Regions from separate parts of the Halomonas sp. DP4Y7-1 genome, predicted to be linked through region 3. Evidence: predicted binding sites of a transcription regulator. Region 3 holds the regulator's gene; each other region holds the start of a gene.
What was found. Region 3 encodes PhoB, which activates phosphate uptake and scavenging genes when phosphate is short. Its sites were predicted from a motif close to TGTCATANNNNTGTCANA; they were not measured.
Positions count from the first base shown of each region.

Region 1 (7,983 bases), on a different contig from region 3:
TGCTCGGGCCGCCTGGGAGCCGCTATATGCAGGTCGCTTCCGCCATCTGGAGCGCGAGTGGCTCAAATTGCCCGATCTGCCCGAGGACCAGCAGGAAAGGCGCTATCAGGAAGCCTGTCTACGCTGTCGCAAGGTCATCCACGATCACGAAGCCCAGGAGCATGCGCTGCGTGCCGATCGACAGCGCCGCGAGCAGGCCGACCACGATCGCGAAGCGCTGGTCATGGCGCTGGAAGAGAGTTTGTCCGCGCTGTATCAGGGCGACCATGTGGGCGAGCAGGATCTAGCCAGCCTGCGAGCACAGAAGCAGCTGCTGGCCAGCCGCTGGCAGGCGCTATCGGAGATTCACCTGGCCGACGACGCGCTGCGCCAGCGCTACGACGCCGCCCTGAAGACCTTTGACAACATCAACCAGGCGTATCAGCGCCTGGTGGAGCGCTCTCCGGCAATGGAAGAGGCCATCAAGAGCGGCGACGAAGCCACCCTCAGACAGCTCGTGGAGGCCTGCCGCTGGCCTGATAACCTGCCGCCAGAGCCGCGGCTCGCACGGGCTCGTCACTACCTGCGGCTGGAGCGCGACCTGGCCGCCCCGGCGCCGTCGGCAGAGCAGCTGGCACGTTTCGCTGAAGAACTCGACCGCCTTGACGCGCTGCTGGATGAGGGCTCCTTCAAGGGGGCCAGCCGACTGCATCAACGCCTGCGTCACCTGGCCGAGGCCCTGCCCGCCTCAGCCGAGTCGGAACGAAGCCGGCTCAAGCGCCTGGGTGCCAGGCTGGCAGAACTACGCGACTGGCGCGGTTTCGTCGCAGGCCCCAAACGTGAGCAACTGTGCCAGGCCATCGAGGCTCTGGAGCAGGACAGCACCCTGAGCGATCGGGATCGGGACCGCCGACACCGCCAGCTGGTCAAGGAATGGAAAGCCCTGGCCGATGCCGCAGCCAACAAGGAGCAGTCAGAGCGCTTTCGTGCCGCCTCTGACCGCATTCGCGAGTCCCTGGCTGGCTGGCGCCAACAGCAGCAGCAGTTGAGGGAGGCCAACCTGGCTGAGCGCATCGCCCTGTGCGATCAGCTCGAAGCATTGCTGGCGCAGCCCTCTCACCACGCCGACCCAGATGCCCTGCGGGACATTCGCGAACACGCCCGCGATCAATGGCGACGCACTGCCCCGGTGCCCCGGGATCAAGCCGAGGCTATCGGCCGGCGGTTTGGCCGCATCCGTCATCAGCTGCAGGCGCTGATCGATCGTCGTGCCAACGAGATTGCCGAATCCAAGCGCGCGCTTATCGACCAGGCCAGGTCGCTGCTGGAGACGTCACTGGCCGCCCGCCAACGGGGCGAACAGGCCAAGGCATTGCAACAGCGCTGGCGCGAACTCGGGCGCGCACCCAAGGGTGAAGAGCAGACCCTGTGGCGCGAATTCCGCCAGCTGTGTGATCAGATCTTTGCCCAGCGCGATGCGGAACGAGACGACCGGGCTCAGCGAGCAAAAGATCGACTGGATCGCATGCAGGCGCTGATCGATCGCGTCGACGCCTGGCAACCGACCACCAGTGAGGAGGCGGACTGGCTCGATAAGGCCGTCGACGAAGCCAACGCGTTGGAACCGCTGCCCTCGGGACGACGCAGCGAGGGAATGCGTAAACGTTGGACGGGCATCGTCCGCGCTCGCCGCGAGCGGCTTGAACGTATCGCGGTAGCAGAAACGGTCAGCCGCTGGCACCAGCTCAAGCCGCTAATTCTGGAGCACCTGAAAGCCGACGATGCCTGTCTCGCCGGACAGCAGTGCGGGGATGTGTTGATTCCCGACACGCTGACGCTCCCCAATGAACTGGCCACCGCACACGCCGAACGCAATGCCGCACGCCGCTCCCCGGACTCTCTGGACAGCGTCGCCGAGCGGCTGGCGCGGTTGCGCGTGCACCTGGCACTGTTGGCGGGCCAACCTATAGGCCAGCATGACGAACCCCTGCGCCTGGCCATCCAGGTAGACCGTCTCAACGACAGTCTTGGCCAGATGCCCACACGGGAGGAAGAACTGTTGTCGGTACTGTGTGGGTTGCTGGCCACCGGGCCGGTATCCCGCCAGCTGTGGGACAAGGAGGTTCAGGAGTTGGACGCGCTGCTTGATGGACTGCGCCAGCTGCCGCCGCCGTGATAGCGCTGCGGTAAGTTCGGGGGAGACAAGGCGACGTCGCAGCCCCCCTCCAGAGCCCAACAACAGAAAAGCGAGGCTTGCGCCTCGCTTTTCTGTTGTTGCCGCTCTGTCATTGGCGTTCGCGGGTTGTCGTCGACGACATGGCCGACCGACCAAATGACGTCGGAGCCTGCCAAGCTCCGACACGAGAGGGTTCAGCCCATGAACTGGCCACCATTGATGTCGATGTTGGCACCGGTGATAAAGCCGTTGTCCTTGCTGGCGAGGAAGCTGACCAGGCGCCCGATCTCTTCCGGCGTGCCGTAGCGCTTCATCGGGATCGTCTCGCGAATCGCCTCACGCACCTTCTCCGGAATCTTCATGATCATGTCGGTGGCGATATAGCCAGGAGAGACGGTGTTGACGGTAATCCCCTTGGTGGCGGTTTCCTGAGCCAGCGCCATGGTCAGACCGTGCATACCCGCCTTGGCGGCGGAGTAGTTGACCTGTCCAAACTGCCCCTTGCGCCCATTGATGGACGAAATGTTGATGATGCGGCCGTAATTCTGCTCGAGCATGCTCTCGATGACGCTACGGCAGGTGTTGAAGACGCTATTCAGATTGGTGTCGATGACCAGGTTCCACTGATCGGGCGACATCTTCTTCATGGTGCCGTCCTTGGTGATGCCAGCGCAGTTCACCAGCACCGCGATCGGACCATACTGTTCCTCGATCTTCTTTACACCGTTCTGGCACGCCTCGAAATCGGTCAGGTCAATACCGGCAACGTCGATATTGTCGTAACCATCAGACTTCTGAGCCTCCAACCAGGACTTGGCCTTCTCGGGGTTGTTGTAACCGGCCAGCACCTGATAACCGGCATCCGCCAGTTCGCGACAGATGGCACTTCCAATACCACCTGTGCCACCGGTGACCCATGCGACGGGCTTTTGCTGAGTCATTGACGACCTCCCTGATTGTCTATGCTTCCGCCGTTTGCCGACGGACCTTGTTGTAACAAGCACGTTGTAGCAAGCACGTTGGGACGGATCGGCGGGAGACGATCCTCATCACAGTGTGTCAAGGCATCGCGCGTGGCCTCCTGCCACGTTGCGCCCACCTGCCACCAACCTGACACCTGACGACAGCCCTGTCACGAATGACGCGCAACACGTCGTGGACGTCACACGCTTCGGGGCAAGCCGAAGGTCATCTTCAGGCTAGCGTCCGCCACTGACATTTCCATGACAGCCCCCCCAGTATGGACCACTGCGCTCAACCGGTACGAGCCATCTCACGCGAATTCGCACAGGGTTGACGTGGGCCAAAAAATCCGTATACTTCGTCCTCGTTGATGCGGGGTGGAGCAGTCTGGTAGCTCGTCGGGCTCATAACCCGAAGGTCATCGGTTCAAATCCGGTCCCCGCTACCAAACATCATGAAACGGGGCAATCTCTTGAGATTGCCCCGTTTTCTTGTGCGCCACTGCTATCTCGACGCCTTGCTGATCGGACGCCGGGCCGGCGCAGCCCCATCCTTCGACACGCACGTTCACTCGGCTACGAGTGTTATGCCGCCCCACGCGAAACATGGGTCTATTTAGCAGAAGACTAAGTCCCATTTAACCTCCATCTTTAGTCGCATAGCGCTCATCAACGGCCTTGCGACAGGCCTTGAAGTCGGCGACCAGCGACCGCATCTCTTAGCTCTATCCACTTATCAGACAAGGTTGCGTCCCCATGCCAATCGTCGACCCGCGCACCGGCGAGCCGTTGAGCACCGAACCCGCCCAGCACAGCGCTGGCCAAGCAGAGGCCGCTACCCAGGGGCCGGCCGACAGCGAACTGATCTTCGACGTTGATCGCAGCAATATTCAGCAGGTGCTGGAACTGTCCATGCGCGTGCCGATCCTCCTCGACTGCTGGGCCCCCTGGTGCGAACCCTGCAAGAACCTGATGCCGGTGCTGGAAAAGCTGACGCGCGAGTATCGCGGCACCTTTCTGTTGGCCAAGCTCAACATCGACGACAACCAGGACATCGCAGGCCAGCTGGGCGTGCGCTCGGTGCCCGACGTCAAGTTGATCAGCCAGGGCGGCCTGGTCGACCACTTCCAGGGTGCGCTGCCTGAAAAGGACATCCGTGAGTGGCTCGCACGCTACTTTCCGGCTCCCGAAGATGCCCCCGCAAGTCCCGAGGAACAGGCAGAGCAGGCCCTGGCGTCCGGCGATACCGCGACGGCGCGCGGCATCTACCAGGGGCTGAGCGAGCAATATCCTGACCATGTGGCCTATCGTATCCAGCTGGCCAAGGTTCTGGTCGCAGAGGGCAGTAATGACGAGGCACGCCAGCTGCTCGACGCCCTAGCGCCAGAGGATCGCGACGGCCCCGAGGCCCGAGGCGTTCGTGCCAGCATCGAGTTCAGCGAGGAAGCCCCCGATGCGGCCACACTCGCGTCTCTGGAAGGGCGCGATGACAGTGAAGCCCACTACCAGAGGGCCCTGCGCCAGGTCGCCGACGGTGACTATGAGAACGGCCTGGAAGGACTGCTCACGGTCATGAAGCGTGATCGTAGTTACGGCGATGACTTGGCTCGCAAGACCCTGCTACGGGTGTTCGACGCCCTGGGGGCAGACCATCCGCTGACCGTCAGCTACCGGCGCAAGCTGTTCGCCCTGCTGTACTGAAGGCGGAATACCGCCCCCCCTCACCCGGCAGCGTCTGCCAGCAACCACCAGCAGGGCCCTTGATGGGCCCTGCTGGTGTCTAGCGGGTGCACGGCTGCCGACATGGTCAGCCAGCGAGCACACGATCCATCCGCGCCAAGGCCTCACCCAGCTGGGCGGCGGTGGTACCAAAGTTGAGCCTGACAAAGCCCGGCCAGCCAAAGTCGGCCCCGTCTGACAACGCCACGCCAGCGCGTTCGAGCAGCACCTTGGCGGGTGACTCCTGGCCCGACAGCGCCGACTGCCGCAGGTCCAGCCACGCCAGATAGGTAGATTCCGGAGCCGCACAGACCACACCCGGCCAGTCGGCCACATGCTCGGCCAATTGCTGGCGATTTTCTCGAAGCACTTCCAGCAGCGCCTGGCGCCAGGGCTCGCCGTGACGATAGGCGGCCTCTGCCGCTACCAGTCCCAACACATTGGCGTCCGGCATCAGCCCTTTTGCCCGGTCACGAAAACGCTGCCTCAATCGCCCATCGGGTATCACCGCGCAGGCAGCGGTGAGTCCCGCCAGATTGAAGGTCTTGGACGGTGCCCACAGCGTCACGGTGCGCTCGGCAAGCTGCGGCAGTGCGGCCGCCAGTGGCTCGTGTCGCGCCCCGTCTTCAAGCAGCAGATCGCAATGCAGCTCGTCGGACACCACGATCAGTTGATGGCGCTCGACCAGCGCTGCCAGGCCTTCGAGCTCGTCCCGTCGCCACTGGCGCCCGGTGGGGTTATGGGGATGGCACCATAACAGCAGTCGTGTGCGCTCGGTGATGGCCTCCTCGATGGCATCCAGGTCCAGCGTCCAGGACTCTCCTGGTGACCCCGGCGGCGTCATCTCGGCCTGCTGCGCCAGGCGACCGGTTCGTTCGGCCACCTGCAGGAAAGGAGGATAGATCGGGGTAATCGTCAGCACCCCATCGCCTGGCTCGGTAAATGCCAAGCTCGCCAGATGAAGGGCAGGCACCACCCCCGGCAACCAGTGCTGCCAGCGGGGGGAGATTTCCCAGCCGTAGTGCTCGCGACTCCAGTCGACCAGCGCCTGCTCGAGGCTTTCTGGCACCTTGCCGTAGCCGTAGACCCCGTGACCGACGCGCTCTGACAGGGCATCAATCACCGCAGGGGGTGAACGAAAATCCATATCGGCCACCCACAGCGGCAGCACGTCATCGGCGTAGCGATGCCACTTCTGTGACGGCCACGGCGGGCACTGATCGGCATCCCGGGGCTGCCGTCGATCAATCGGCGTGGCAAAATCGAAGTTCATGGTCATCTCCCTGACGATGGCTGTTCGATTACCAGGTTACCCTGGCCAAGTATTTGAAGGACGCATTTTCCATGACAAGCACCATGCCGCATCACGGATTCTTCGCCAAGGTGTGTCGCGGAATGCCGGCGCTGATTGGCCAATGGCTGGCCTTGGGTCGCGGTGATCCCGATCGACTGGCATTGATCCTGGCCGAAACGGCCAGGGTGGCGGGACTCGGCGAGCCGGGCGAAACTCCCGACGGCGCGACGCTTGCTCTGTGGGCAGACCGCCAGGACGAGGACCTACCCCCTCACTGGGCGGTGCGCACCGCTCTGTTCCTGCTGGTCCAGATGCCCGCTCGCCCGACGCCAGGAGATGAAGACGAGGCCTGCGCATGGGCTTACTGCTGGCTGCGCAATCGTGAATTCACCAGCCGCGACCAGGCACTGGATGCGTTGCCGGAGCACCTCCGGGAATCCCTGGCACCGGCCCTGACAGCAGCCTGGACGGACCGTCAGGGATTGCGCCTGGTATAACCCCGCCGCGTCGCCGTCGCGACCAGATCATTGCCGCCGCCGGGTCGGTCGCTTCGGCCGAAATCCAGCGGGCTTGGTCGCCAGCCATTCGACGAAGGAACGAATATCAGGGTGTGCCAGCAGCGCGTCTCGACTGCGATAATGGTCCGCCAGCTCCCTCTCGCTGAGCACCGCATGCAAGTGGCGATGGCAACCATGACATACCCACAGGATGGCCGTCAGTCGCTCGACGCGGTCGTGCCGCCGTCGATAGCGCGCCTTGCCGTGTAGTGACCTCGGGATCAAATGGTGCTTGGTCAAGGGCGCGGCTCGCTCACACAGCTCGCAACATTCGGGGCGCGGCGGCGGCGACAGCTCTGTCATGTCGACCTCCCGGATCGGCATCATGCTTTAACGATAGCTTAAGGATCGCATTTTTCTTATGGACGTTCCCTTCCATTGGCAGCTGGCCAAGTTGCTCATTTCCATCGGCGTCGTGCTCGGCCTGTCAGTCATCGCCGAAAGAGTCAGCACTCGCGTCGCTGGACTGCTCTCCGGCTATCCCCTGGGCACGGCCATCGCCCTGTTCTTTATCGGGCTGGAGCTTTCCCCCCAGTTTGCCGCTGATAGCGCCGTGCATACCCTGGCAGGCTTCACGGCCACCCTGGCGCTGGGCGGCGGCTACCTGCTCGCGGCCCGTGGGGATGGCCTCAAAGGAGTCCTGACGGGCACTGCGGGAGGGCTCGTTGCCTGGCTGGCCGCCAGCAGTCTGTTGACCCAGCTCGACCTCAATCGCATCAGCGGAACCCTGATCACCCTCGTCGCCATTGCGCTCTTCACTTGGCTCTATCGCGGGGTCCCGGACATCAAGGCCAGTCCCAAGGGTGGCTTTTCCTGGCCTGCCTTGGCACTCCGGGCTGGGCTCGCTGCCGCCATCATTTTCCTGATCACCGGTCTTGCCCACGCAGTTCCCAGCGCCTGGGCCGGGGTCATGGCCGCCTTCCCGGTGACCATGTACCCCTTTCTAGTGATTCTGCACCTGACCCAGGGTACCGCTCCAGTGGCCACGGTCATCAAGCACTACCCTGCCGGTCTTGGCTCACTGCTGTGCTATGCCCTGGTGGTATCGCTGACCTACGCGACGATGGGACTTTGGCAGGGCACGCTGCTGGGCTTCGTCGCCGCCACGCTGTGGCTGCTGGGCTGGATGCGACTGCAACAGTGGTGGGCAGCTCGCCGCCATCGTCGGCGCCAGCAGCGCACGTCGTGACCTGGAAGCGGGCTTGACCTAGCGCTTGCTTGGGTCAATCCTGAAGCACACCTTCCTGCACGTGAGAATGTCCATGCTGACCCGCACCATCGAGCCCGCTTTCTACG
Region 1 covers NZ_JAHVKS010000007.1:189,789-197,771, reverse strand. The annotation lists gene KUV72_RS14495 (DUF349 domain-containing protein) at 1-2,155, shown strand, start outside; gene phbB (acetoacetyl-CoA reductase) at 2,350-3,096, opposite strand; tRNA gene KUV72_RS14485 (tRNA-Met) at 3,490-3,566, shown strand; gene KUV72_RS14480 (thioredoxin family protein) at 3,874-4,818, shown strand; gene KUV72_RS14475 (MalY/PatB family protein) at 4,925-6,109, opposite strand; gene KUV72_RS14470 (hypothetical protein) at 6,193-6,627, shown strand; gene KUV72_RS14465 (hypothetical protein) at 6,655-6,990, opposite strand; gene KUV72_RS14460 (hypothetical protein) at 7,049-7,876, shown strand; gene KUV72_RS14455 (acyl-CoA thioesterase) at 7,950-7,983, shown strand, end outside.
Region 1: a site for PhoB is predicted at 3,367-3,384, ahead of phbB (acetoacetyl-CoA reductase). Genes of this name have one in related genera too.

Region 2 (7,983 bases), on a different contig from region 3:
ACTAGTCGCGCTTATGCCAGCGGGCAGTATTCCGCCCGGGAGGCAGCGATCATTGCGACCGGCTTTTCCACGGTATCGGCACCCTTCATGATCATCGTGGCCAAGACCCTGGGACTGATGGAGGTGTGGAACGCCTTTTTCTGGCTGACGCTGGTCATCACCTTCATCGTATCGGCGGTGACCGCAAGGCTCTGGCCGCTGTCGCGCATGGACAATCACGCCTCCGATGGCGAACCGGAGGCCCAGAAGGGCGACCGCCTGGGTCTTGCCTGGCGCACCGGGATCAAGGTGGCTGAGCAGGCTCCGCGGCTGAGCGCCAGCGTGCGCAAGAACCTGGCAGAAGGGCTGGTGATGGCGATCAGCATCCTGCCGTCGATCATGTCGGTGGGACTGCTTGGCCTGCTGGTCGCCAAGTACACCCCCGTCTTCGAGTGGCTGGGCTGGTTGTTCTATCCGATCGTTGCCCTGTTCGGCATCGAGCATGCCCAGGAACTGGCCCAGGCCAGCGCCGCAGGACTTGCTGAAATGTTCCTGCCGGCGCTGCTGCTGGGTGGCGACGCCGGGATCGATTTCGTCGCGCGCTTTGCCGCCGGCGTGGTCTCGATCTCGTCCATTTTGTTCTTCTCTGCGTCGATTCCCTGCGTGGTGGCGACCCGCATTCCCATCACCCTGTGGCAACTGGTGGTCGTATGGGCCATTCGCGTGGCTCTGACGCTGGTGCTGGCCATCCCTATGGGCATGTTGCTTCAGTAGTCGTCAATCAAGGGTGTAGCTCAAAAATGACGAAGGCCGGATGCCATGCATCCGGCCTTGGGGTGACAAAATGGTGGGCGGCTCACATCACCGTGCTGCGCAGGGTCCTGACCATCAGCTGGTAGAGGCTGTCGACGGCTTCGGCGCCCTGCGAGGCCGGGCTGCGATAGGCCGCTACCTCCATAGGGTCCAGCGGGCCCAGGCCCTGCTTGCCGCCAAGGATCTCCAGATGGGGTGGGGCACTGCACTGGGTCAGCACGGCCACGGCGAGTCCGCTCTCCACCGCGGCGATCTGTCCCGCCAGGCTTGAGCTGTTATAGACCACTTTGTAGCGACGCCCCTGCAGGGCCAGGGCATTGATGGCGGTGCGCTTGGCCAGGCTTTCGCTCTCGTAGACGGCGATGGGCAGAGGATCACGCCGCCAGGTGGGGAATTGAGGCGAGCCGACCCATACCATCGGCTCGTGGAACAGCAGGGTGCCGTGGCGTGGTTGGTCCCGCGAGACCAACGCGAGATCCAGATCGCCGCGTTCCACCCGGGGAATCAGCGCGGTCGACTGCTCGCAGCTCAGCTCTATCTCGACGGCGCCGTGCTGCGGTGCGAAGCGTTTTAACACCGGAGTCAAATACTTAGCCGCATAGTCATCCGGCACGCCGAGGCGAACACGCCCGGTGAGTGCTCGGCCGTGAAATGCTGCCTGGGTCTCGGTGTGCAGATCGAGCATCCGTCGAGCATAACCCAGTAGCCGCTGACCTTCCGGAGTCAGTTGCTGTGCCCGTGGCCCCCGTTCCAGCAGGCGATGGCCCAATGCCGCCTCCAGCTTCTTGAGCTGCATGCTGACCGCCGACTGGGAGCGATGCACCGCCGGCGCGGCGGCAGACAACGAGCCGGCATCCACCACCGCGACGAAGCACTTGAGCCAGTCAATCTGCAGATCCTGATAGGCCATAGGTTGTCACTCGTATTCGATATTCGAATACTAAGTAGCAAAATCATTCGCTTTCATCAACAGATGGGCGGCAGCATAGTGACGGCCATGCCCCGCAACAGGAGGAGCACGGCATGGTCAATGAGATGACGACACATGAGGTGGCGCTGCATCGTCTGGACGGGGAGCTAGCCTGGCAAGGGTTCTTGCAACTGTTGCCCATTTCGCTATTTGTCATCGTCTTTGGTGCCGCCTTTGGCCTCGCGGCGACTCAGGCTGGATTGAACGACACCTCCATCATCGCCATGAGTGCCCTGGTGTTTGCCGGCTATGCGCAGTTCGCGACCTTGGAGCTGTGGGGCGCGCAGCTGCCACTCTTTACGATGATTCTCACCGTATTCGCGATCAATGCCCGCCACCTGCTGATGGGGGCGACGCTTTACCCCTGGTTGCAGCCGCTCAAGCCAGCGAAGCGTTACGGCGTGATGCTGGTGGCCTCCGACGCCAACTGGGCCATGGCCATGCAGGCATTCAGCCAGGGCCGACCGGGGCTGGGACTGCTGTTGGGTGGAGGCGTCGCCCTGTGGGGCTTCTGGGTCCTCGGCACCTGGCTAGGGCTGTACTTTGGCAACGCGATAAGCGACCCCGCGAGCCTGGGCCTGGACATGGTGATGGGCTGCTTTCTTCTCGCCATGGTGGTAAGCGGTGAGAAGAACCTGCGGATGCTGGTGATCTGGACGGTGGCGGCATGTGCTTCACTACTGGCTTACCGCTACCTGCCCGAAAACACCCATGTGGTCGTAGGGGCTATTGCCGGCGGCCTGGCTGGCCTCGGTGGGGAGCGTCATGACCATGAGCATTGAGACAGGCAGCCTGAGCGCATTCGTTATCATCCTGATCATGGCAGTGGTGACGCTGGCGACCCGATGGGGCGGCGTCTTTATCATGTCCTTTGTACCCATTGGCTATCGCATCGAACGGTTCATCCATGCCATGTCTGGCTCTGTGCTGGTGGCACTGCTCGCACCGCTGGCGGTCACCGGTGACCATGGTGCCCGGCTGGCACTGCTGACCACCGCCGTGATGATGCTTACGGTGAAAAAGCCCTTGATCGCGATTGCCGGGGGAATTCTTGTAGCGGCTTTTTTTCGCCAGATGTAGCCATACCGAAGCGCCAACAACCAAAGCTTTCGCCACTGGCCGCCAACGCTCCCCTGGCAAGCGCGATTCAGCGTCTTAGAAAGTCGTGTTGCACATGACCTGTCATGAACATTTCTATTTTTCTGAGCAGAGGCGGGCATCGGTATACGCGGCTGCCTGCTCGCCTGCACTGATTTCTTGCTCTGCTCTATTCAGGAGGGAGCCGATAGCGGGAGACATAACGTGAAGCGCACTCCCATTGGTTCATTGCTGACTCTCGCCAGACCGCCGTGAAGCTGAGCAATGGAGCGCACGATCGCCAGTCCCAATCCGCCGGAGTCGCCTGGGGTATGGCGCGACGCATCCACACGGTAGAAGCGCTCGAACAACAGCGGCAGATGAACCTCTGGAATCGGCGCTCCTTGGTTGAAGACACTGATATGGTGCAGGCCATCGATCTGCTGGTGATCGATGATGATGGAGGTGTGCTCCTGGCCGTAACGCAGAGCATTGGCGATCAGGTTGGCCAGCGCCCGCCGGAGCAGATCCGGATCGGCAGCGAGGCGACCCTGAGCCCGATTGATCAACCTCATACTGCGTTCTTCGGCCATGCCTTCGAAGTACTCGCATAGCTGTTCGACCATGTCGTGAAGCTCGACCGCCCGTCGATCAAGGGTTGCACCAGGCTGCTCGTTGCGGGCCAGCAAGAGCATGCTGTCGATCATGCGGGCGAGCCTTTCAAACTCCTCCAGATTGGAAATCAGTATCTCTTTGTATTCCTCTCCGGTCCGGTCATGACGTAGCCGCTGCTGTGTCTGCCCCATGAGATTGGTCAGGGGAGTTCGCATCTCATGGGCGAGATCCTCTGAGAAACGTGAAAGCTGCAGAAAACCGGCCTCGAGTCGCGTCAACATGCCGTTCAGCGCCATACTCAAGTCACGCAGCTCGCTGACGTCCGAGTGTACGGGCAATCGATGATGGAGATGCTCGGTATCGATGGTGGCCGCGCGTGCCGCCAAGCGTCGGACAGGGGCCAGTCCGCGCCGTGTTACGATCCAGCCAAGCAAGAAGGCCGCCAGACACCCTCCTGCCAGTGACAGCCACAGTTTGCCACGGTAGCTCGTCAGCATACGGTTACGCTCGGCAAGACGTTTGCCGGCGATTAGCGTGACCTGTCGGCCATCAAGGCGGGCTGCGACCCAGGCAAGTCTTGCCGGGACCCCGTTGTCGACGGTGCGTAGCTGCACCTCATCACGACCTGTCAGTTCAGGCACCGCCTGATGCATCGGATTGACTTCAATCAAAGGGTGGCCGTCATCCGTCAGCACCCAGAGCACGCTTTCACGATTATCCAGCATGTTGGCATATAGCCTGGGGCGCTGACGAAGTGCCTCGATGCTGGCACTGTTGTCCAGTAGCACGAGCATTCGCTCAAGGCGACCTCGCAGCATCTGATCGTCACGCCAGCTAATCTCGTTAGACAGGGAGTGATAGAGATAGAGGCCGAGAGCGCTCAGCAGCAATCCGACGACCAGTGCAAATAAAGACGCCAACCGGAGCGTCAAAGAGCCAGTGATTCGGCTCATGGTTCAAGACCCAGCACGTAGCCTATGCCACGTACCGTATGAATCAAGCGATGAGGCCAGGGCTCGTCTACCTTGGCGCGCAGGCGGCGAATGGCCACATCGACAACATTCGTGTCGCTCTCGAAGTTCATGTTCCACACCTGTGAGGCGATATAGGTACGTGAAAGAACCTCGTTTTCGTGACTGATCAACAGGTGCAGCAGCGCGAATTCCTTTTGGGTGAGATGAATCGACTGACCCTGGCGCATGGCACGGTGCTGAACGAGATCCAGAGACAGATCACCCACACTGAACAACTGTGTCTCACGGGGCGGGCCTCGCCGCAACAACGTGCGAACTCGGGCCAGAAGCTCTACGTAGGAAAAGGGTTTTACCAGATAGTCATCAGCGCCAAGCTCAAGCCCCTTGACGCGATACTCCACAGCGTCACGAGCCGTGAGAAAAAGCACCGGTGTCTGCCAGCGGCTGCGGATGAACTGAAGCAGCTGCCATCCGTTCATGCCCGGTAGCATGACGTCGAGAATAATCAGATCGAAATGTTCACTGCGGATTCGCTGCTGTCCTGCAAGCCCATCATGCGCGACATCCACGCGGTAACCGGACTCGCTCAGGCCCTTGTGTAAATAGTCTGCCGTCTTGATTTCATCTTCTACGACCAGAATACGCACCGTCATCCCCTGTGTTTATCGCGGTTCATCTTCGGCGTTTTTTCCGCTGGGTACCATTACAAATCTGTCATCCGGCAGTAATGGTATTGGCCGGTCATGTGGACGATATTGGCCACCCCAACGAGGACAACGCTGTAGGAGACGATTGACGTGATTCACAAGGCTCGATGGTCGTTGCTGCTGGGTGCACTGTGTACAAGTGCAGCGCTGGCGCAATCGACCGACATAGACATGCATCCCGATGTCTCTCTGGCGCTGGCCAAGCAGGTCGTGGAGGCCACCCTCGACGCCTGTCATGCCGATCAGCATACAGCGGTGGTCGCCGTAGTCGATCGCGGTGGCAATCTTGTAGCGCTGCAGCGGGATGACAATATCGGTCCCCACAATACGCAGGCTGCCCAGCGCAAGGCCTTTACGGCGCTTTCCACGAAAACGCCGACTCGTGAACTTGCAGAGTCTGCGCGCAACCATCCCGAATCGCAAAACTTGGCCACCGTCAGCGACCTGCTCTTGTTGGGCGGTGGCGTTCCTATCAGGAGTAACGGTGAGGTTATCGGTGCCGTCGGTGTGGCCGGTGCCGGTGGCTCAGCGACCGATGAGGGATGTGCACTCGAGGGAATCAACCGGACCCTGCCACAGGACCAATAACAGGAGAACGACATGAAGACTCTGAGAACCTTAGGCGCTGCCGTGCTGGTCAGCGGTGTCTCGACGCTGGCGATGGCGGCCAGCAACCCGATCAGCGTTCACGTACTCAATACCCAGACGGGCACGCCCTCATCGAATGTCGAGGTCAAGCTGGAACAGCAGACGGACAATGGCTGGGTCACCGTCGCCACTGCTACGACCAGTGAAGATGGACGTATTTCGGCGCTGTTCCCCGAGGGCGACACGTTTGAGCCGGGTGTGTATCGGGCGGTTTTTGAAACCGGTGACTGGTACAAAGAGCAGGACATCTCGACCTTCTTCCCTGAAATAACCGTTCCTTTCGAGGTCGATAATGTCGACCAGCACTACCACATTCCGCTGCTGCTGAGTCCGTACGCCTACTCAACCTATCGCGGTAGCTGACACGCTGAGTTGGGTAAGAGTCCAAGCACAGCCCCCGGTCGCGTTTTCGCTGCCGGGGGCTGTATGAACAAGATACGTATTGTCTGGTGAGTTCCCGCACGCCCGTGACGACGAGCTGGCCAGCAGCGTCTGGGCCAGGTTGAGGCCTGCATTGAATTTTGCATGAGCGCCAATGGTTCAGGTGGTGGCTAGTCCTTCCAGGCAGAGCGCAGCGTGTAGCGGTCCCCTGGATGGATCAGCACGGCGTAGCTGATCAACAGCTCGTTGGACCAGGTGCGACGGCGCAGGCGCAGGCAGGGCTCCTGGGTGGTAATGGACAGGGCGGCCGCCTGATCGGGCGTCGCCAACACCGCTTCTACCACGTGCTCGATATCGGTGATCGGCCAGGCCTGTATCAGCACCTGGTGAGGCGTCAGCCGAGTAAAGTCGGTGGCCAGATAGTCGGGGACATGGCGTGGATTGACGAAGCGCTCCTCCAATTGGATCGGCACGTCATTTTCATGGTGGACGATGCGAGTGTGAAACACCTTGCTGCCATGGCGCATGCCCAGCTGAAGCGCCACATCTTCGCTGGCGTCGATGGCCTCCGCCGCCTCTACCCGAGCATGGTAGCGATGGCCGCGACCCTGTACCTCCTCGGCAATGTTGTGGACTTCCATCAGCGAGGACTCGGCCTTGCGCTCGGTGACAAAGGTGCCGGCACCGGGCTGGCGCGTCAGGTAACCGCGCTGGACCAGCTCGCGAATGGCCTTGTTGGCGGTCATGCGGCTGACATTGAAATCCAATGCCAGCTGCTCTTCGCCGGGGATGCGATGATCCGTTGGCCATTCGCCCCGCTGGATCTTGGCGAGAATGTGCTGTTGAATCTCGAGGTAGCGGGGCTGGTTACGCGCCATGTGCCGTCCTTGGTGGTGAACAAGAGTACATGGCGTTAGTGTACCGAGGCAGGGCCTCGTTGGCACCGGCCTTCGTACATCCTGCGTACCTGTCATCGATTTTCTCTGAGGTATCTCTGCATGACCGATGCTCGGCTCTCCAGCCCGGCTGCCCTGCGCAATCGTGAACCCATCTTCGAGGTGCTCAAGGACTACCTTGGCCCACAGGCGCGGGTACTTGAACTGGCCAGCGGCACTGGCGAGCATGCCCTGTACATGACCCAGCGCCGGCCTGGCTGGATGTGGCAGCCAACCGATATTTCCGAGCCGGCGCTGGCGTCCATCGAGGCCTGGCGTGAATCGCTGACCGATGGTCGTGACAACCTGCTGGCGGCGCAGCGCCGTGACGTCTTGAGTGAATGGCCAGAGCAGCAATTTGACGCCATGGTGGCGATCAACCTGATCCATATTTCGCCGTGGGTGGTAACGGCTGCGCTGATGGAGAAGGCGACTCTTCATCTGGCCACGGGTGGCGTGCTGTTGCTGTATGGCCCTTATCGGCTTCATGGCGAGCACACGGCGCCGAGCAACGTCGCCTTCGATGAGGACCTCAAGCGGCGCAATCCCGAGTGGGGGATTCGCGACCTTGAAGCGGTGACTGAGCTGGCCGCGAGTGCAGGGCTGAGCCGTGAGGGGCTTCATTCGTTGCCGGCCAACAACCTGGCGCTGGTCTTCCGGCGGGGTTAAGCGCCCGCGTCAGCCGAGGGCAGTGACAGACGAGGCCACCTACGCGGTGGCTTCGTCACGTTCAGATGTCATGAATCGCTCACAATGCGGGTCAGTCCGCGCAGCGCAAGCGTCGTTTCAACCCGCGTTGTTGAGCCATCGGTGGTAGTCCTCGAGGCCTTCGCGGATGTCGGTGAAGCGGGGCTCGAAGCCAAGGTCCTGCCGGGCGCGGGTGA
Region 2 covers NZ_JAHVKS010000012.1:115,526-123,508, forward strand. The annotation lists gene KUV72_RS18810 (YjiH family protein) at 1-753, shown strand, start outside; gene KUV72_RS18815 (LysR family transcriptional regulator) at 836-1,702, opposite strand; gene KUV72_RS18820 (AzlC family ABC transporter permease) at 1,816-2,544, shown strand; gene KUV72_RS18825 (AzlD family protein) at 2,534-2,842, shown strand; gene KUV72_RS18830 (heavy metal sensor histidine kinase) at 3,034-4,407, opposite strand; gene KUV72_RS18835 (heavy metal response regulator transcription factor) at 4,404-5,075, opposite strand; gene KUV72_RS18840 (heme-binding protein) at 5,226-5,723, shown strand; gene uraH (hydroxyisourate hydrolase) at 5,736-6,146, shown strand; gene hutC (histidine utilization repressor) at 6,335-7,042, opposite strand; gene KUV72_RS18855 (DUF938 domain-containing protein) at 7,163-7,768, shown strand; gene KUV72_RS18860 (NAD-dependent epimerase/dehydratase family protein) at 7,886-7,983, opposite strand, start outside.
Region 2: a site for PhoB is predicted at 5,141-5,158, ahead of KUV72_RS18835 (heavy metal response regulator transcription factor). Genes of this name have one in related genera too.

Region 3 (7,983 bases):
GACGATCTCCTGTTCATCGCCCGCAGCCTGACGCGCTACGCTGTCGACCAGGCGCCCGCTTCTGATCTCGATGCCAGCGTCACGAAACGCATTGCCCAGCGCCTGGCCCGGCTGCTGGGGCAGCAGCCTCGGCAGCAAGGTGGGCTCCGGGCCAACCATGACGACCTGGTGTCCGCCCGCCTGGAGGTCGTTGGCGAACTCGCAGCCCACCAGGCCCAACCCGATCACCGCCACTCGCGCCGGACGCTCCAGGCCGTCAAGAATGGCCGAGAAGCGGCGGTAGTCATCGAGATCATTGATCGAGAACACGCGGCCGCTGAGCTCCGCCGGAATGGCGAAGGGAGCGACAGGGCTGGCACCGGTAGCCAGCACCAGGTCCGACCAGGGCAGCCGTTCCTGGCCAATCCACAGGCACGAGGACGCTGTGTCGATTCGGTCTACCCAGGTATGGGGGCGCACCACCACATTCAGCTGATCGGCCAGCTCCAGGGCCGAACGGGCCGCCAGCCGATCCGCCGCCAAGCCCTTGGCAAAGCCCGTAGATAACAAGGGTTTGGAGTAGTCATCGCCGCTATCGGCCGTGATCAGGGTGATCGGACGCCGGGCGTCCAGTGCGCGCACCTGGCGCACCAGGCCAATGCCTGCCATGCCAGTGCCGATGATGGTCAAGGGTGCTTGCATCACGTACTTCGACTCTGCCGACGACCGCACTGCGGTCATTCAAGAAACCGGAGTGCCCAGCGGGGGCTCCAGCGAGTGACTCCTGTGCACCATGGTACACTATGCGCCCATCTACCGGAGCACGACGTCCGGTGCAGCAAGGACCTCAAGGCCCCATGTCACAGCATCCTCATGTCACCCCGTCCCGTTGCCATGTCGAGCCCGAGTGCCCGCGATCGACTCCCGAGTGGCGCGACATCCCCGCATCGTCGCATGCTATCTCTGAGCGCTGGCTGGAGTGGCTGGCTTCCCGCGACTCACTGACGGAGAGACTGATGGCGGCCGCTGGCGAGGGACGCTTTCACGTGCGTCTGCTCGACCAATACCTGGGGCAGCCATGGCCGGACGAGGCCGAGGCATTGGGACTGGCGGCCGGCCAGCAGGCCTGGTTGCGCGAGGTCGCGCTGTGCGTCGACGAGGTCCCTTGGGTGGTGGCACGCTCAGTGGCACCACGGGTGAGCGATCAACAGGCGCCCTTTGCCGGCCTTGGCGAAAACTCGCTGGGCAGTTGGCTGTTTCAGCAGCCGGATCTTCGCCGCAGCCCGATCGAGATCAGCCGGATATCTCGTCCTATCCACGGATACCGCGGTATCTGGCAACGGCGCTCTCTGTTTTGCCACGGGGGCTGGGTGATGCTGGTGCAAGAGAGCTTTCTGCCCGCCATGGCCGAGGCGCTGTCACTCGACCCGTCTCCAGGCTAGACAGCGACCGCGCTGTACTGGTCACGCCCGTCTCCCCGCGCTAGGCTTGGTCCGTCATGTCGACAAGCGCTGACCAGACCTGGCAGCAAATGGTCGCTCCCGGCGACACCCATGGATGAACTGTCTCGTCTTGTTTCGACGCTCAACGCCACACCAGCGGATGCGGACACGACAGAAGCGTGCCCGCCACGATGCCTGTGACAGCGACTTTCCACTAGCCCTCGAGAGACCACGATGGACCGCTCCCTGCTGCGTCCCCCCGGACGCCTCGCCCGAATTCCCGACTTCCTGGCGCTGATGCGTCTGGATCGCCCCATCGGCACCTGGCTGCTGATGTGGCCAACACTGTGGGCGCTGTGGGTAGCGGCGGACGGCATTCCCGCCCGCGACACCCTGCTGATCTTTGTCGCTGGCGTCTACCTGATGCGAGCAGCAGGCTGTGTCGTCAACGACTATGCGGACCGCCATTTCGACGGTCACGTCAAACGTACCAAACACCGCCCTCTGGCGACTGGGCGTATCAGCGAGCAGGAAGCCAAGGTCCTGTTCGTCGGTCTGCTGACAGCGGCCTTCGTGCTGGTCTGGCTGACCAACGGCTTTACCGTATGGCTGTCGCTGATCGGCGCCGTGCTGGCCGCCAGCTATCCCTTCATGAAGCGCTACACCCACTTTCCCCAGGTGGTGCTGGGGGCGGCCTTTTCCTGGGCGATTCCCATGGCATTCGGTGCCGTGCTGGGCGAGGTACCCACGGTCGGCTGGATCCTGTTCACCGCCAATGTACTGTGGACGGTGGCCTATGACACCGAATACGCCATGGTGGACCGTGACGATGATCTCAAGATCGGCATCAAGTCGACCGCAGTGCTGTTTGGTCGCTGGGACACTCGCATCATCGCGCTGCTGCAGCTGGCAACGCTGGGCCTGCTGGCCTGGGCGGGCGCTCTGCTGAATATCGGCGGTTTCTATTGGCTGGGATGGCTGGCCATGGCGGCTACCTTTATCCACCAGCAGAGACTCATCAAGGAGCGTGATCGCGATCGCTGCTTCCAGGCCTTTCTCAACAATCACTGGTCGGGCCTGCTGCTGTTTGCCGGCCTGGCGCTGAGTCTCTATCCCGACCTGGGGTGACCCTATCGAGCTGTCGAGTGCTCGACAGGTCGGCCAATGTCATCTAAATGTCACATTGACGTGGTGTCATCTGTCACCGTTGATAGGAAGACCCTGAACAAGAGGCCCGGGATGACAGCCAAGACCGTATTGATCGTCGACGACGAAGCGCCCATCCGCGAAATGATCGCGGTGGCTCTGGAAATGGCCGACTACCGGGTCCTCGAGGCCGACAATGCCCAGGCGGCTCACGCGATTATCGTGGACGATCAGCCAGACCTGCTGCTGCTGGACTGGATGATGCCCGGAACCAGTGGCATCGAGCTGGCACGCCGCCTCAAGCGGGAAGAAACCACCGCCGAGCTGCCGATCATCCTGCTCACCGCCAAGGGTGAGGAGGACAACAAGATTCAGGGGCTTGAAGCAGGTGCAGACGACTACATCACCAAGCCGTTCTCTCCCCGGGAACTGGTCGCCCGTCTAAAAGCGGTGCTGCGACGTGCCACTCCTCGCGGCGTTGAAGACCCGGTGGAAGTCGACGGGCTCAAGCTCGATCCTGTCAGCCACCGCGTCAGCGTCGACGGCAAGTCGCTCGACATGGGGCCCACCGAATACCGCCTGCTGCAGTTTTTCATGACCCACCAGGAACGCGCCTACACCCGCGGCCAGTTGCTTGATCAGGTCTGGGGTGGCAACGTCTACGTCGAGGAACGCACCGTCGACGTGCACATTCGCCGCCTGCGAAAGGCCCTTGGCGAGCCACATCAGCAGCTGATCCAGACCGTGCGCGGCACCGGCTACCGTTTTTCGGCCAAGATGTGACGTCTTGCCTCCCTTCCACGCAGGCTTGACAGCGCCTGTACGGCTGGCGGCAGACAGGAGGACATAGGTGAACGGAGCCAGGAGCTGACGTGGGTCGACTGTGGAGACGAGAAGTCTGGCGCTTGACCCTGCTGGTCGGCATCGGCGCCCTGCTGGGCTGGCCCTTTTCCTTGACGAGTGTCGGCGTCGGAGCGGGCCTGACGCTTGGTCTCGCCTATCATCTGCGCAACCTGCACGCCATGCACGACTGGCTGACCCATCGTCCCCAGCAGGAACCTCCTACCGCCAGCGGTCTGTGGGGCGAGCTGTTTGATCGACTCTATCGCTACCAGAAGGGCCAGCGCATTACCCAACGACGCCTGCGCTCAACGCTTCAGCGTATCCAGGAGTCCTCTGAAGCGATGCGCGACAGTGTGGTCATGCTGGATCGCCATGGCGATCTCGAATGGTGGAACAGCTCTGCCGAGCGCATGCTAGGCCTGAAGCCGGCGCTGGACCGTGGTCAACATATCACCAACCTGCTGCGTGATCCGCGCTTCGTCGGCTATTTCAACGAGCGGGACTATCGTGAGCCGCTGAGCCTTCCATCGCCCATCGACGAGAACATGATCCTGCAGTTCCAGATCACCCTGTACGGTGACGATGAACGCCTGGTCATGGCGCGCGATATCACACGCCTGCATCGCCTGGAACAGATGCGCCGAGACTTTGTGGCCAACGTCTCCCATGAGCTGCGCACGCCACTGACGGTACTGACCGGCTATCTCGAGACCTACGGCGACATGGCCGACATGCTGCCCGAACGACTCGGCAAGGGGGTAGCGCAGATGCAGAATCAGACCCGTCGGATGCAGAACCTGGTCAATGATCTGCTGCTGCTGTCGCGACTGGAAAACGATCAGGGCGGCGATGACCACACGCGGCTCGACCCCACCACGCTGTTGCAGACCGTCAAGCGAGATGCACAGGCGCTGTCGGGTGGGCGCCAGCAGATCGAGGTGTCCATCGACGATCCGCGTGGGCTCAAGGGCAGTGAGAAGGAAATTCACAGTGCCATTTCCAACCTGGCCTTCAATGCCGTGCGCTATGCCGGCGATGGCGCACGTATCCAGCTACGCTGGCGGGCCTACGGTGATGGCGCCTGCCTTGAGGTGGAGGACGACGGCGACGGCATCGATCCGATGCACCTTCCGCGCCTCACCGAGCGCTTCTATCGGGTAGACAAGGGACGCAGCACGGCGACCGGTGGCACCGGACTAGGCCTCGCCATCGTCAAGCACGTGCTGCTGCGCCACGATGCGCGCCTCGACATCGACTCACATCCGGGTGAAGGCGCCACCTTCCGCTGTATCTTCCCCTCGAGCCGAGTGCAGGAGAACCGCCAGACGGCCGCCTCGCCCTGACCCCGACCAAGGGACACACCAGCCCCGCTTCAAGCCAGGCTGGCAGCACTGTGTCTTTTCAGCTCCTGGGACCCAGCAAGATAACCGCAGCGCCCGCCAGGCAAAGCGCCGCCCCCATCATGTCCCAGCGATCGGGGGGGCGCTGCTCCACCCACCACATCCAACCCAGCGATGCCGCGATATACACGCCGCCATACGCGGCAAAGGCGCGTCCAGCATAGTCAGCGTCTACCTGGCTGAGCAGCCAGGCAAACAACGCCAGGCTGAACAGACCGGGCAACAGCCACCAGGCGGCACCATCCGCCCTCCACCAGCGCCAGACCGCGAAGCAGCCGGCGATCTCGGCCATCGCCGCCAACAGGTAGATGGCCAGCCCAGGCAACCCTGTCAACATCCCGCACCGGCCAGGTGACAGATCGCCATCAGCGACGCACCACCGGCAGTTGGCGATAGTGCTGATCCCACATCAGCACAGCCCCGGCCACTGCGCCGGGAATCAGAAACAGATTGGCCAGTGGTATCCAGGTGATCAGCGTCACCAGGCCGCCAAAGCTGATACTCGGCCACCAGCGCGCCGACAGTCGCTTGCGCATATCGGGAAAACTGACCTTGTTATTGTCCATCGGATAGTCGAGATAGGTAATCGCCATGGTCCAGGCGCTGAAGGCCGCCCATAGCAGCGGTGCCACCAGATTCACCACGGGTATCCAGCTGAGGATGAACAGGCCGATCATGCGCGGCAGAATATACGCCAGCTTGAGCAGTTCACGCCCGAGTGCATCAACACCGGTCTTGAGCCAACCGCGGTCGTCGCTGGGCTCCTGCCCCGTCAGCTCGACCTCGGCACGCGCTGCCAGAAAGCCGTAGAAGGGGGCAGCAATCAGGTGGGTCACCAGGGTGAACGAAAAGAACACGATCACGATCAGGCTGACCACGAACAGGGGCCAGATCAGCCAGTCGAGCCATTCCAGCCAGCTTGGGACCATGGCCATCCAGCTGTCGAGCCAGCCACCAAACTCACCCAGCACATAGCTGAGCATGCCGGCATAGACCAGCAGATTGACCAGAATGGGAAGAAAGACGTAGCGGCGCAGTCCACGGCTATAGACCAGCCGCGTACCGCGACGAACCGCCTCAATAGCATTCAGCATGACTTCTATCCTTGGCAATGACATCAACAAGGCCATAACGACTGCGGGCCATCGTCTCGACGATGGCCCGCAGTTCAGGGTACCGGCAACGACCCTGACAGGGCCGGCCTATTGACGCCGCTTGCGGCGTTCAGGTCAAGACGAGGCGTCGTCGTCCAGCAGATCCGGGTCAATCTTGTCCGGCGAGACGTGACGGATATCCAGGCCCTTGACCAGGTAAATGACGTACTCGGCCAGGTTGTTGGCGTGGTCACCCACGCGCTCTAGGGCTCGCAGAATCCACATGATGGCGAGCACTGGCGAGATAGACCGCGCATCTTCCATCATGAAGGTCATCAGCGATCGCATGGCGCTTTGATACTCGCTGTCGACGCGCTCGTCTTCCTGCACCACCTGCATCGCAAGCTCAGTATCGAAGCGGGCGAAGGAGGTCAGTGCATCGCGCATCATGTGGCGAACGTGCTCGCTGATATTGCGCACCTCGACGAACCCGCGAGTGCCATTGTTGCCGTCCACCAGTTCGATGGCGTTACGGGCGATCTTGCTGGCTTCATCACCGATACGCTCGAGATCGGATGCGGCGCGGATCACCGCCAGCACCAGGCGCAGGTCCGAGGCGGCCGGCTGGCGGCGGGCCAGCACGCGAGTGCACTCGTCATCAATCTTGATCTGCATATCGTTGACCGCGCGGTCATTGTCGACCACCCGGGAGGCCAACGCCGAGTCGGAGTCGAGCAGTGCGCTGACAGCATCCTGCACCTGCTTCTCGACCAGGCCACCCATGGCCATCAGGTGGGTCTTGAGCTCTTCAAGCTCGTGATTGAACTGGCGCGAGATATGCTGACTGTGGGTATCGCTGGTGATATCCATGGAGGTCTCCTGAAGGGAGGTGCAGGGGGCGATCAGCCCACCATACGTCCGGTGATGTAGTTTTCGGTGCGCCTCAGGCGCGGGTGCGTGAACAGGGTGTCGGTCGGTCCGTACTCCACCAGCTCACCGTTATGCAGGAACGCCGTATAGTCGGACACGCGTGCCGCCTGCTGCATGTTATGAGTGACCAGTACCAGGGTCAGATGTGGCTTCAGCGTGCGAATCAATTCCTCGATCTTGAGCGTCGAGATCGGGTCGAGAGCGGAGGCGGGTTCATCCAGCAGCAGCACCTCGGGCTCTACCGCCAGGGTCCGCGCAATCACCAGTCGCTGCTGTTGACCACCTGACAGTGACCAGGCTGACGCACGCAGGCGCCCCTTCACTTCTTCCCACAGTGCGGCTGACTTCAGCGCCCACTCGACCACATCATCGATGCGCCGCTTGCTCAGTCCCCCCTGCAGTCGCAAACCAAAGGCGACATTGTCGTAGATCGACATGGGAAAAGGATTGGGTGCCTGAAAAACCATGCCTACCCGTCGCCTCAACTCCGACACGGCCACTCGCGAATCATGGATGTCGTGCCCATCGAGATAGATACTGCCGCGCCGGCTGACGTCCTCGTTGAGGTCATGCAGCCGGTTAAGTGCCCGCAGCAACGTCGACTTGCCGCAGCCCGACGGCCCGATGAAGGCCGTCACTCGGTGCCGCGGGATGCGCAGCGTCAGATCCTTCAATGCAGGCTTGCCCGCATAGGCCAGGCTTAGCCCCTGGATATCCAGGCACGTATCGGCTTCCGAAAACGCCATGACCGCCCCGCGCCGACTTCCCAGGGAGGCCTGGCTGAGCTGGCGTTGGGGCAGCCTTCCATCGATGGACATTGACTCTCCCTGCATCATCGACGCACCGGCGCACCATGACGCTTGCGCAGATAATGCCGCATGAATATTGCAGTCAGGTTAAGCACCAAAATAACCACTACCAACAACAGAGCCGTGGCATAGACCAGCGGCATGGCGGCCTGAACATCGCTGGAATGAAAGGCGGCATCGTAGATGTGATAGCCAAGGTGCATGAACTTTCTTTCAAGGTGGAGGAAAGGAAACTCACCGTCCACTGGAACCTGTGGTGCAAGCTTTGCCACGCCGACCAGCATCAGCGGCGCCACTTCTCCCGCGGCCCGGGCCACCGCCAGAATCAGTCCTGTCAGCA
Region 3 covers NZ_JAHVKS010000003.1:182,673-190,655, forward strand. The annotation lists gene KUV72_RS07230 (FAD-dependent oxidoreductase) at 1-681, opposite strand, end outside; gene KUV72_RS07235 (chorismate--pyruvate lyase family protein) at 837-1,421, shown strand; gene ubiA (4-hydroxybenzoate octaprenyltransferase) at 1,656-2,549, shown strand; gene phoB (phosphate regulon transcriptional regulator PhoB) at 2,661-3,350, shown strand; gene phoR (phosphate regulon sensor histidine kinase PhoR) at 3,440-4,753, shown strand; gene KUV72_RS07255 (YnfA family protein) at 4,812-5,147, opposite strand; gene cysZ (sulfate transporter CysZ) at 5,176-5,904, opposite strand; gene phoU (phosphate signaling complex protein PhoU) at 6,040-6,774, opposite strand; gene pstB (phosphate ABC transporter ATP-binding protein PstB) at 6,807-7,580, opposite strand; gene pstA (phosphate ABC transporter permease PstA) at 7,667-7,983, opposite strand, start outside.

Region 4 (7,983 bases), on a different contig from region 3:
GCGGCACGGAACCAAACTGCGCGGCGCTGGCGCCTTCTTCTGCACGACCTGCCGCCGCCAGGAAGCTGGCGCCCGGATTCCAGGTCGTACCGGTAATGAAGTCCCAGAAGCTCTGCATCTGGAAGAAACGGATCGCCTCGAAGACGATCGACAAGAGGATCCCCAGGGTCGTGAAAATGGAGATCAGCGCGGCGCCGGCCAGAAAGAAGCGGATCACCCGCTCGATCGCCTGACGCGCGTGAAAGTCGGGACGCACCATGGCGACACCGATCACCAGACCGGCGCAGGCAACGACCAGACTACCTGCCAGCAACAGCAGCGGCGGAATCTCGGCGCCCACGAGCAGCATGACAAAGCTACCGACAGCGCCTACCGCCAGAGCCGGACCCGCCGTGGACATGACGGTGAACCAGCCGTACTGATCGGGCTGGGCGTACATGGAGGTGCCTGAGGCTCGGACCCTGGCCGCCTTGCCGCGGGCCAGGAAGTAGGCGATCAGACCGAGCAGAAGCAGCGAGCCGCTGAACATCGCCAGGAGTTGATTGGTCTGCATGGGTGTCTCTCGGAGTTATGTGCCAAAACGAGCGCATACTCGCTGGAACGTGTACCGGCCGACACCCTGTCGAGGATGCCGGCCGGCGTGATCGGGACCCGGGTCCCTTACTTCAGGTCGGCCAGCTCGAGGCTAGTCTGGCTCTCGACGGCGCTGCGAGCCTCTGCACGATCCGCCTCAGGGGCCGGAATCAAGCCAATACCCTTGAGGTAGCCGATGTCACCGACCATCTGCTCGCTCATGAAGGTGTTGGCGTATTCGTACATGGCCGGCACGTCATCGGCGTGCTGGTTCTTGATGTAGAAGAACAGCGAGCGCGACACCGGGTACTCACCGCTGCCGATGGCATCGGGGGTCGGTGCGACACCGTCGATGTTGGAGCCGATCAGGGTGTCGGCGTTCTCTTCCAGGAAGGAGTAGCCGAAGATGCCGAAGGCCGCTGTGTTCTCGGCCAGGCGCTGAACGATCAGGTTGTCGTTCTCGCCGGCGTCGATGAAGGCGCCATCAGCACGGATGTCGGTGTAGCCCTCACCACCGTAAGCGTCCATTTCCTCGGAGACCGCTTCCATTACCAGCTCAGCGAAGGCATCGCGAGTACCGGAGGTGGTGGGCGGACCGTAGACGGCGATCTCGCGATCCGGCAGGGACGGGTCGATCTCGCTCCACTTGGTATAGGGGTTGTCGACCAGCTCACCGTCAACCGGCACCTTGGCGGCCAGGGCCATGAACATCTGCTCACGAGTCACGTCCATGGCGTTATTCTGGGCGGACTGGGCGAAGGCGATGCCGTCATAGCCGATGAAGGCTTCGGTGATGTCGGTCACACCGTTGGCTTCACAGGTCTCGAACTCGGAGGTCTTCATGCGACGCGAGGCGTTGGTGATATCCGGGGTATCGTCACCCACGCCGGAGCAGAACAGCTTCAGACCACCACCGGAACCGGTGGATTCGATGACCGGCGTCGGGAAGTCGGTTGTCGCGCCGAACTCTTCCGCCACGTAGCTGGCGAACGGATAGACAGTGCTGGAGCCCACGATGCGGACCTGGTCACGTGCCTGAGCGACACCCACCACGCCCATGACGGCAGCAGCGATAGCGGTGGTCTTGAGGATGCGATTCATGGAGAAGTCTCCTGATGATGAGATGGTCAACCTTCGCGATGCACACAATGCCGCAGAAAAATGACAGCTTCATGACAGCCCACCTCGAAACGCAATATGCCCTACCACGCAATACCTGACAGGCGTGTCCCAACGGCTGACATTCCGTCTCGGCTCCCGAGACACCGGTCGCCACACTTCCTCCGCCCTCCCCTAAAAAAACGCCGCCCGTCGCCTTGCGGCAGCGGGCGGCGTTGTCGCCGGCGCGATCAGAGGGGATCAGCTCAACAGCAGTCCAATCGCCGCCGCAGCGCATAGGGTCAAGGATGCCCCTTGCAACAGCCGTCTCGGCAGTCTTGGCGCCAGCGCGGCCCCCAGCCCATGGCCCACCAACACCATCGGCAGAAAGCTCAGGCTGACCGCCAGCAACCACAGCGGCACCTTGCCCACGGCGGCAAGGCTTGCCAGCGTCATCAGCGACGATATCAGGAAGAAGGCCGCCAAGTTGCCCCTCAACCGATCCATCGGCATGCCATGCATCAAAAGGACGATGGGAGGACCTCCGATCGCCGCGACGGCGCCAAAGATTCCCGAGAGAAATCCCGCACCGAACAGCGAGCTGCGATTGACCGGCAGGCGGAGCTTGAACAGGGTGACCAGCACGGCGAACAGCACGATGGCGGCGATCATGACTTCAAGGGTTGCCATGGGAGCGATCAACAGCAACCACACCCCCAGCAAGGTGCCCGGCACCTTGCCGACCAGCGCCATGGAGATGTCGCCCATCGCCACTTCGCGACGATAGCGCCTGACCACCAGGCACGACACCAGAAAGCCGTAGACCACCAGCACCACCGGCACCATGGCGGGAGCCTTCAGCAGTATCAGTGGCGCCCCGACCACCGCCATGCCAAACCCGGTGGTGCGCTGTACGAAACACCCGAGTGCCAGCACCCCGCCGACCCACAGCCAGGTACCAAAGGTCAGTTCACTGAGCGCCCACCACTGCAGCAGGCAGCTCCATACTGCATCGATCACGACACCACCTCATCGAGCTTGGGGGGGCGCCCCGCCAGCACACGCAGCCCCACATTCCCGATCACGGCGACCGTGACCATGGCGATGACCATCGGCCAGGCCGAGTCGATTTCAAAGGCCGTGACCAAGGCACCGGACAGTGCGGCGCTGCTGAACTGGATGCTGCCCAGCAGCGCCGTGGCCGTGGCACTCATATGACTGAAACGCTCCAGCAGCGAGGAGATGGCGTTGGGGGAAATAAGGCCGACCACCCCAAGAAAGGTCATCACCAGCGGCACGACCGTGTAGATCGAATCCAGCCCAGTGGCGACCAAAGCCATCAAGCCGCAGGCCGCGACCAGCTGAATCGCCAGGCCCAGCCGTAGATTCTGCTGTGGGGTGCGCCTGCGCAGCAGCCGGATATTGACGCGATTCGACAGCGCCATAATCACGACATTGGCTCCAAACACAAAGGGGTAGGCGGCCGGCGACAGCCCATAGTGCTCCATGTACAGGAAGGGTGACGACGTCACAAAGGCGAAGATACCCGCAAAGGACGCCGCAACAGCAAGGATGTAGCCCATGGCCCGACGATCGACCAGCACACTGAGATAGTTGCGCAGCACCTGCCGTGGCGATGCCACCGGCGCGTCCTCTGGGCGAGTCTCCGGCAGAAAGGCACCCAACAGCCACATCAGGAAGGCGGCATAGACGGCCAGGAAGACAAAGATCAGCCACCAGTCCGCCACATACAACAGCAGACTGCCGACCATGGGCGCCACCAGTGGCGCCAGCATCAGAATCATGGCCATGGTCGACATCACCTTGGCGGCTTCGCGGCCACTGAAGCAATCCCGCACGATCGCCGCAGAGTTGACCACGCACGCCCCTCCCCCCAGCGCCTGGACGAACCGCCACACCAGCAGTTCGGTCAGCGAATCGACGCTGACAATCACCAGACTGGCAATAAGAAACAGGATCTGCCCTGCCAGCAAGACCGGCTTTCGCCCGATCCGATCCGACAGGGGCCCACAGGTCAGCTGACCTACGGCAAAGCCCACCATGAAAACGCTGAGTGACAGCTCGGTATGGTGAACACTGGCCCCGACCGTCTCTGCAAGCGCCGGCATGGCGGGCAGATACGCATCGATCGCAAAGGGGGCAAGTGCAGTATTGGCGGCGACCAGCAGCGCCACTCGTCGAGCATTCAAAGACACGGACACTCCATGACAATAGAAAGACGTCTAGACGACGAGGCGTTTCGCCGTCGCCAGACGATGATAGATGACAGGACAACCCATATGCCGTAGCGCCGACCGGTGGGTCGCACCAGGACCAGGCCATGTGCCGACGGCCTCACTCCCTCGCGCTCGGCAGCGCTCGCGGCTGTTGTCAATCTCATCCGCTTGATACAGTAACCCCAGCCCACCGACACCTTCTGACATTGGAGAAGAGCTGCATGGCAGATAATCTGCTCGATCAACTGAAAGCGATGACCACCGTGGTCGCCGACACCGGGGACCTGGACGCCATCCGTCGCTTCCAGCCCACCGACGCCACCACCAACCCTTCGCTCATCCTGCAGGCCGCCGGCCACGACGACCGACGCGCACGTCTGGCCGCGATTGCCAAGGAAGCCAACGACATTGACGACGCCCTGGATGCGGTGGCGGTCGAAATCGGCAGTGAAATCAGTGAGCTGGTACCCGGTTATGTGTCTACCGAGGTCAGCGCACGGCTGTCGTTCGACACCGATGCCACCCTGGCGCGCGCTCACTCACTGATCGAACGCTATGGCCGCCACGGTGTCGGCGCCGAGCGCATCTTGATCAAGGTGGCATCGACCTGGGAAGGCATTCGTGCCGCCAAGGTACTCGAGCGCGAAGGCATTCGAACCAACCTGACCCTGCTGTTCAGCTTCGCTCAGGCTCAAGCCTGCGCCGACGCCGGTGTCACCCTGATTTCCCCCTTTGTCGGCCGCATTCTGGACTGGCACAAGGCCCAGCAGCCCGACGCCGACTTCTCCGGCGACAACGATCCTGGCGTTCAGTCGGTGAAGCGCATCTATGACCACTACAAGGGGCACGGCTACTCCACCATCGTGATGGGTGCCAGCTTCCGCAATACCGATGAGGTCAAGGCGCTGGCAGGCTGTGACCGCCTCACGATCTCGCCCAACCTGCTGGAAGAACTGCAGAGTGCATCAGGCGACCTGCCTCGTCGACTGACCGCCAGTGACGCCGAGACCCGCCCTCCGGAACCGCAGTCCGAGGCCGACTTCCGCTGGGCGATGAACGAGGACGCCATGGCAACCGAAAAACTGGCAGAGGGCATTCGCAAGTTCATGGCCGATCAGCGCAAGCTGGAAACCCTGCTCGCTGACCTGCGCAGCAGCTGATCCGACCGTATGTGGCCAACGCTCCGGAGGTCGTTCAAGGACATGAGCGAAAGTCCGGGGCGCTGGCCCGCGGCAGGTCGAGCTCCGCCCTCGCAAGCTCAACGCTGAAACGCTTGTAGTTCTAGTTCCAAACCGGGATGCGTGACGCCCTGGGCACGCCAATTGGCAACACACCAGCCCCAGACTCACGTTTAGACACTGGGACTGCGACACCAGCACTGCGAATAACAGGCTACCCGTTGACGCGCCGACATCAGGCCTTGTGCGCGCTCTCGCTCTGCGCTTCGAGCATTTCTACCAGGGGCTGAAATTGCTCCTGATTGTGTTCGTTCATGCGCATCAGAATACGATGGGCCTCGAGAATGCGCTGACGTAACCCTTCTTCATCAGCCGCTACCTCGGGCAATTCCTGCAGTTCGTCGACTTCGGCAATGGGCCGTTCGACCAGGGTAAAGAAGCTGCCGAAGCCCATCACCTCCAGCATGCGCTTGACGTCAGGGTTGTCGGCCACGATGGTCGGAGACTGTTCGAGCTTGCCCCGCAGGGCCATGGCGACCTTGGCGAGAAAGCCCAGCGCCGTGGAGTCCACATTGCTCGCATCCCGCAGGTCAATCATGACAGCCGTCAGCCCCGGCGTCTGTGCCAGTTGCTGGGCTTGATGGTCCAGTGTTGCGCACAGCGTGAGGCGGACATCGCCACACAGCTTGAGCACGAACACACCAGAATCAAATGCTGCCTTCAGGCGGCCTTCATGCACTTTCATCGCCAAACCCGCTCACCAACATGATCGTCAAGTCGTCAGGCAGCTCTTCGCGACCCGAGGTGGGGTCGGCGAGCGCTTCTTCATCACTGGACAAGGTGCCCAAGGCCAAGCCTCGTCGCAGCGTATCCAATGAATCGCTGCTGGCGACCCGCTGCTGCAATTCGTCCAGTCTCGCCTCCAGGCTAGCCCCCGGCAAACACTCCAGCACGCCGTCAGAACACAGCCATAGAGAAAAATCGCTCGGCAGGTCACAGCCAAGCGTCGGGTAGCACACGTCAGGAAACAGCCCGACTGGCATGCCTTCTCCTTCCAGCGTCACCACACCTTCGCTCGTTTTCAGCAATGGCATCGGCAGCTGGGCCCCCAATGAATAGTGTAGATAGCGCTTCTGCTGGTCGATAACGCCGACAAACAGGGTGGCATGCTTGCCGATCCCGGTATCCAGAAGTTCCCGGTTCAGTTGCGCCAGCCACCTCGGCGGCAAGGCCTCTGGGGCCTCTCCATTCCACTCGCCTTGCCATCGGTTGAACAGGTACTTGAGCAACACCGTGACAAAGGCGGAAGAAGCACCGTGACCCGACACGTCGGCAAAGTAGAATAACGTATACCGCTCATTGTACGCCTGGATATCGAGAAAGTCGCCGGACAGATAGAGCGATGGTGCCAACCAGTAGTCACACCCCACCCTGCCGAGCTGCTGTGGACGCACGGGCAGCATTCGCCGCTGAATCTGCCCCCCCGCCTGCTGATCCAGCCGCAGCATGGCCAGGTGCGTCTCCAGGCTTTCATTGAGCTCTTCCAGACGCAGCCGGTCCTGCTCGCGCTCTCGGGCCAGGCGATTGACATCGACCACCCGGCGTATCATGCGCCGCAGCAAGTGAGCGTGACGCAGGGGCTCGATCACGTAATCGATCAGTCCGGCATCCACCGCCTTCAGCAGGTCGTCGTCGCGACGATCTTCGCTCACCACCAGAGTCGGCCAGCGCTCGGCCAGGGTCATCCACTCGCGACTCGGCACCGCCAGCGAGTGGGCCACCACCAGTGCCGTCGTCTCAGGCAGCTCTGCTGCACTCGCCGCGGCGAACACCGCCAGGCCATCTCGTGCAATGGCATCCACCAGGGCGTCGCGATGACGGCCCGGATGGTCGATGACACCGATCAGGGGCTTGGCAGCTAGCATGGTCACGCGGCCTTACTCGGCGAACGCATCTTCGTCGTAGTCAAAATCATCGTTGATGAAGTTGTCCTCACCCAGCTGGCCATCGTTGACCTCGAACATGCGGCGCTGCAGCCAGGCATCTCGAATGAAGCTGTACCGGTCGCCACGAATCAGGTCTTCCTGGTCAAGCAGCTGCGCCCTGGCGTCCAGTAGCTCGAGCCCGCGCAGCGAATAGCGCACGGTGTCGTCTTCCACATAGCTCAGCGGATACGAATACCAGTCCACCGGCAGCGCTGCCGTGTCACGCACCGTGCTTGGCCCAAGGAACGGCAGCACCACGTAAGGCCCCTCGCCGACACCCCAGGCCGCCAGGGTCTGACCGAAGTCTTCAGTATCGGCCGTAAAGCCGGCATGGCTGGCGGGGTCGAGCAGGCCACCGAGGCCAAAGGTGGTGTTCATCAAGAACCGCATGCTGGAATTGCCGGCATTGGCGGGCTTGCCTTGCAGCAGGCTGTTGAGCACCGTGCGCACTTCACCGAGGTTGTCGAAGAAGTTGCTCACCCCCCGCTCCAGCGGGTCCGGGGTGATATAGCGATAGCCCTGAGCAGCCGGCTTCAGCGCATACCGATCCAGGACATCATTGAAGGCAAACACGCGGCGGTTGAAGCCTTCCCAGGGATCCGCCGGGTTAGGCTCACTATTCACACCGCTGCTGGCGCATCCACTGACCGCCAGTGCGGCTGCCAGTACCACAACGCCCTTCGGCGCACTTTTACTCAGGACACCGCATTCATTAGCGTTCATTTTCGACTGCCTCCATTGCCTGTCCATGTCACCATCATCACTTTGAGGGCGCCAGCGCTCGACATCACCGCCTGACCTGGCGAACCCTCCTACAGCATGTGGCATCGCCAGACAGGCTTGCCATTCACCCGTAGCATGCCGTGTCGTCGAGGCACACTACCGATTATTGTTTCCCTGCGTCTTCTACTG
Region 4 covers NZ_JAHVKS010000004.1:94,558-102,540, reverse strand. The annotation lists gene pstC (phosphate ABC transporter permease subunit PstC) at 1-553, opposite strand, end outside; gene KUV72_RS09400 (PstS family phosphate ABC transporter substrate-binding protein) at 661-1,674, opposite strand; gene KUV72_RS09395 (sulfite exporter TauE/SafE family protein) at 1,933-2,691, opposite strand; gene KUV72_RS09390 (Bcr/CflA family multidrug efflux MFS transporter) at 2,688-3,887, opposite strand; gene tal (transaldolase) at 4,130-5,068, shown strand; gene KUV72_RS09380 (STAS domain-containing protein) at 5,322-5,831, opposite strand; gene KUV72_RS09375 (PP2C family protein-serine/threonine phosphatase) at 5,818-7,011, opposite strand; gene KUV72_RS09370 (VacJ family lipoprotein) at 7,024-7,794, opposite strand.
Region 4: a site for PhoB is predicted at 1,734-1,751, ahead of KUV72_RS09400 (PstS family phosphate ABC transporter substrate-binding protein). Genes of this name have one in related genera too.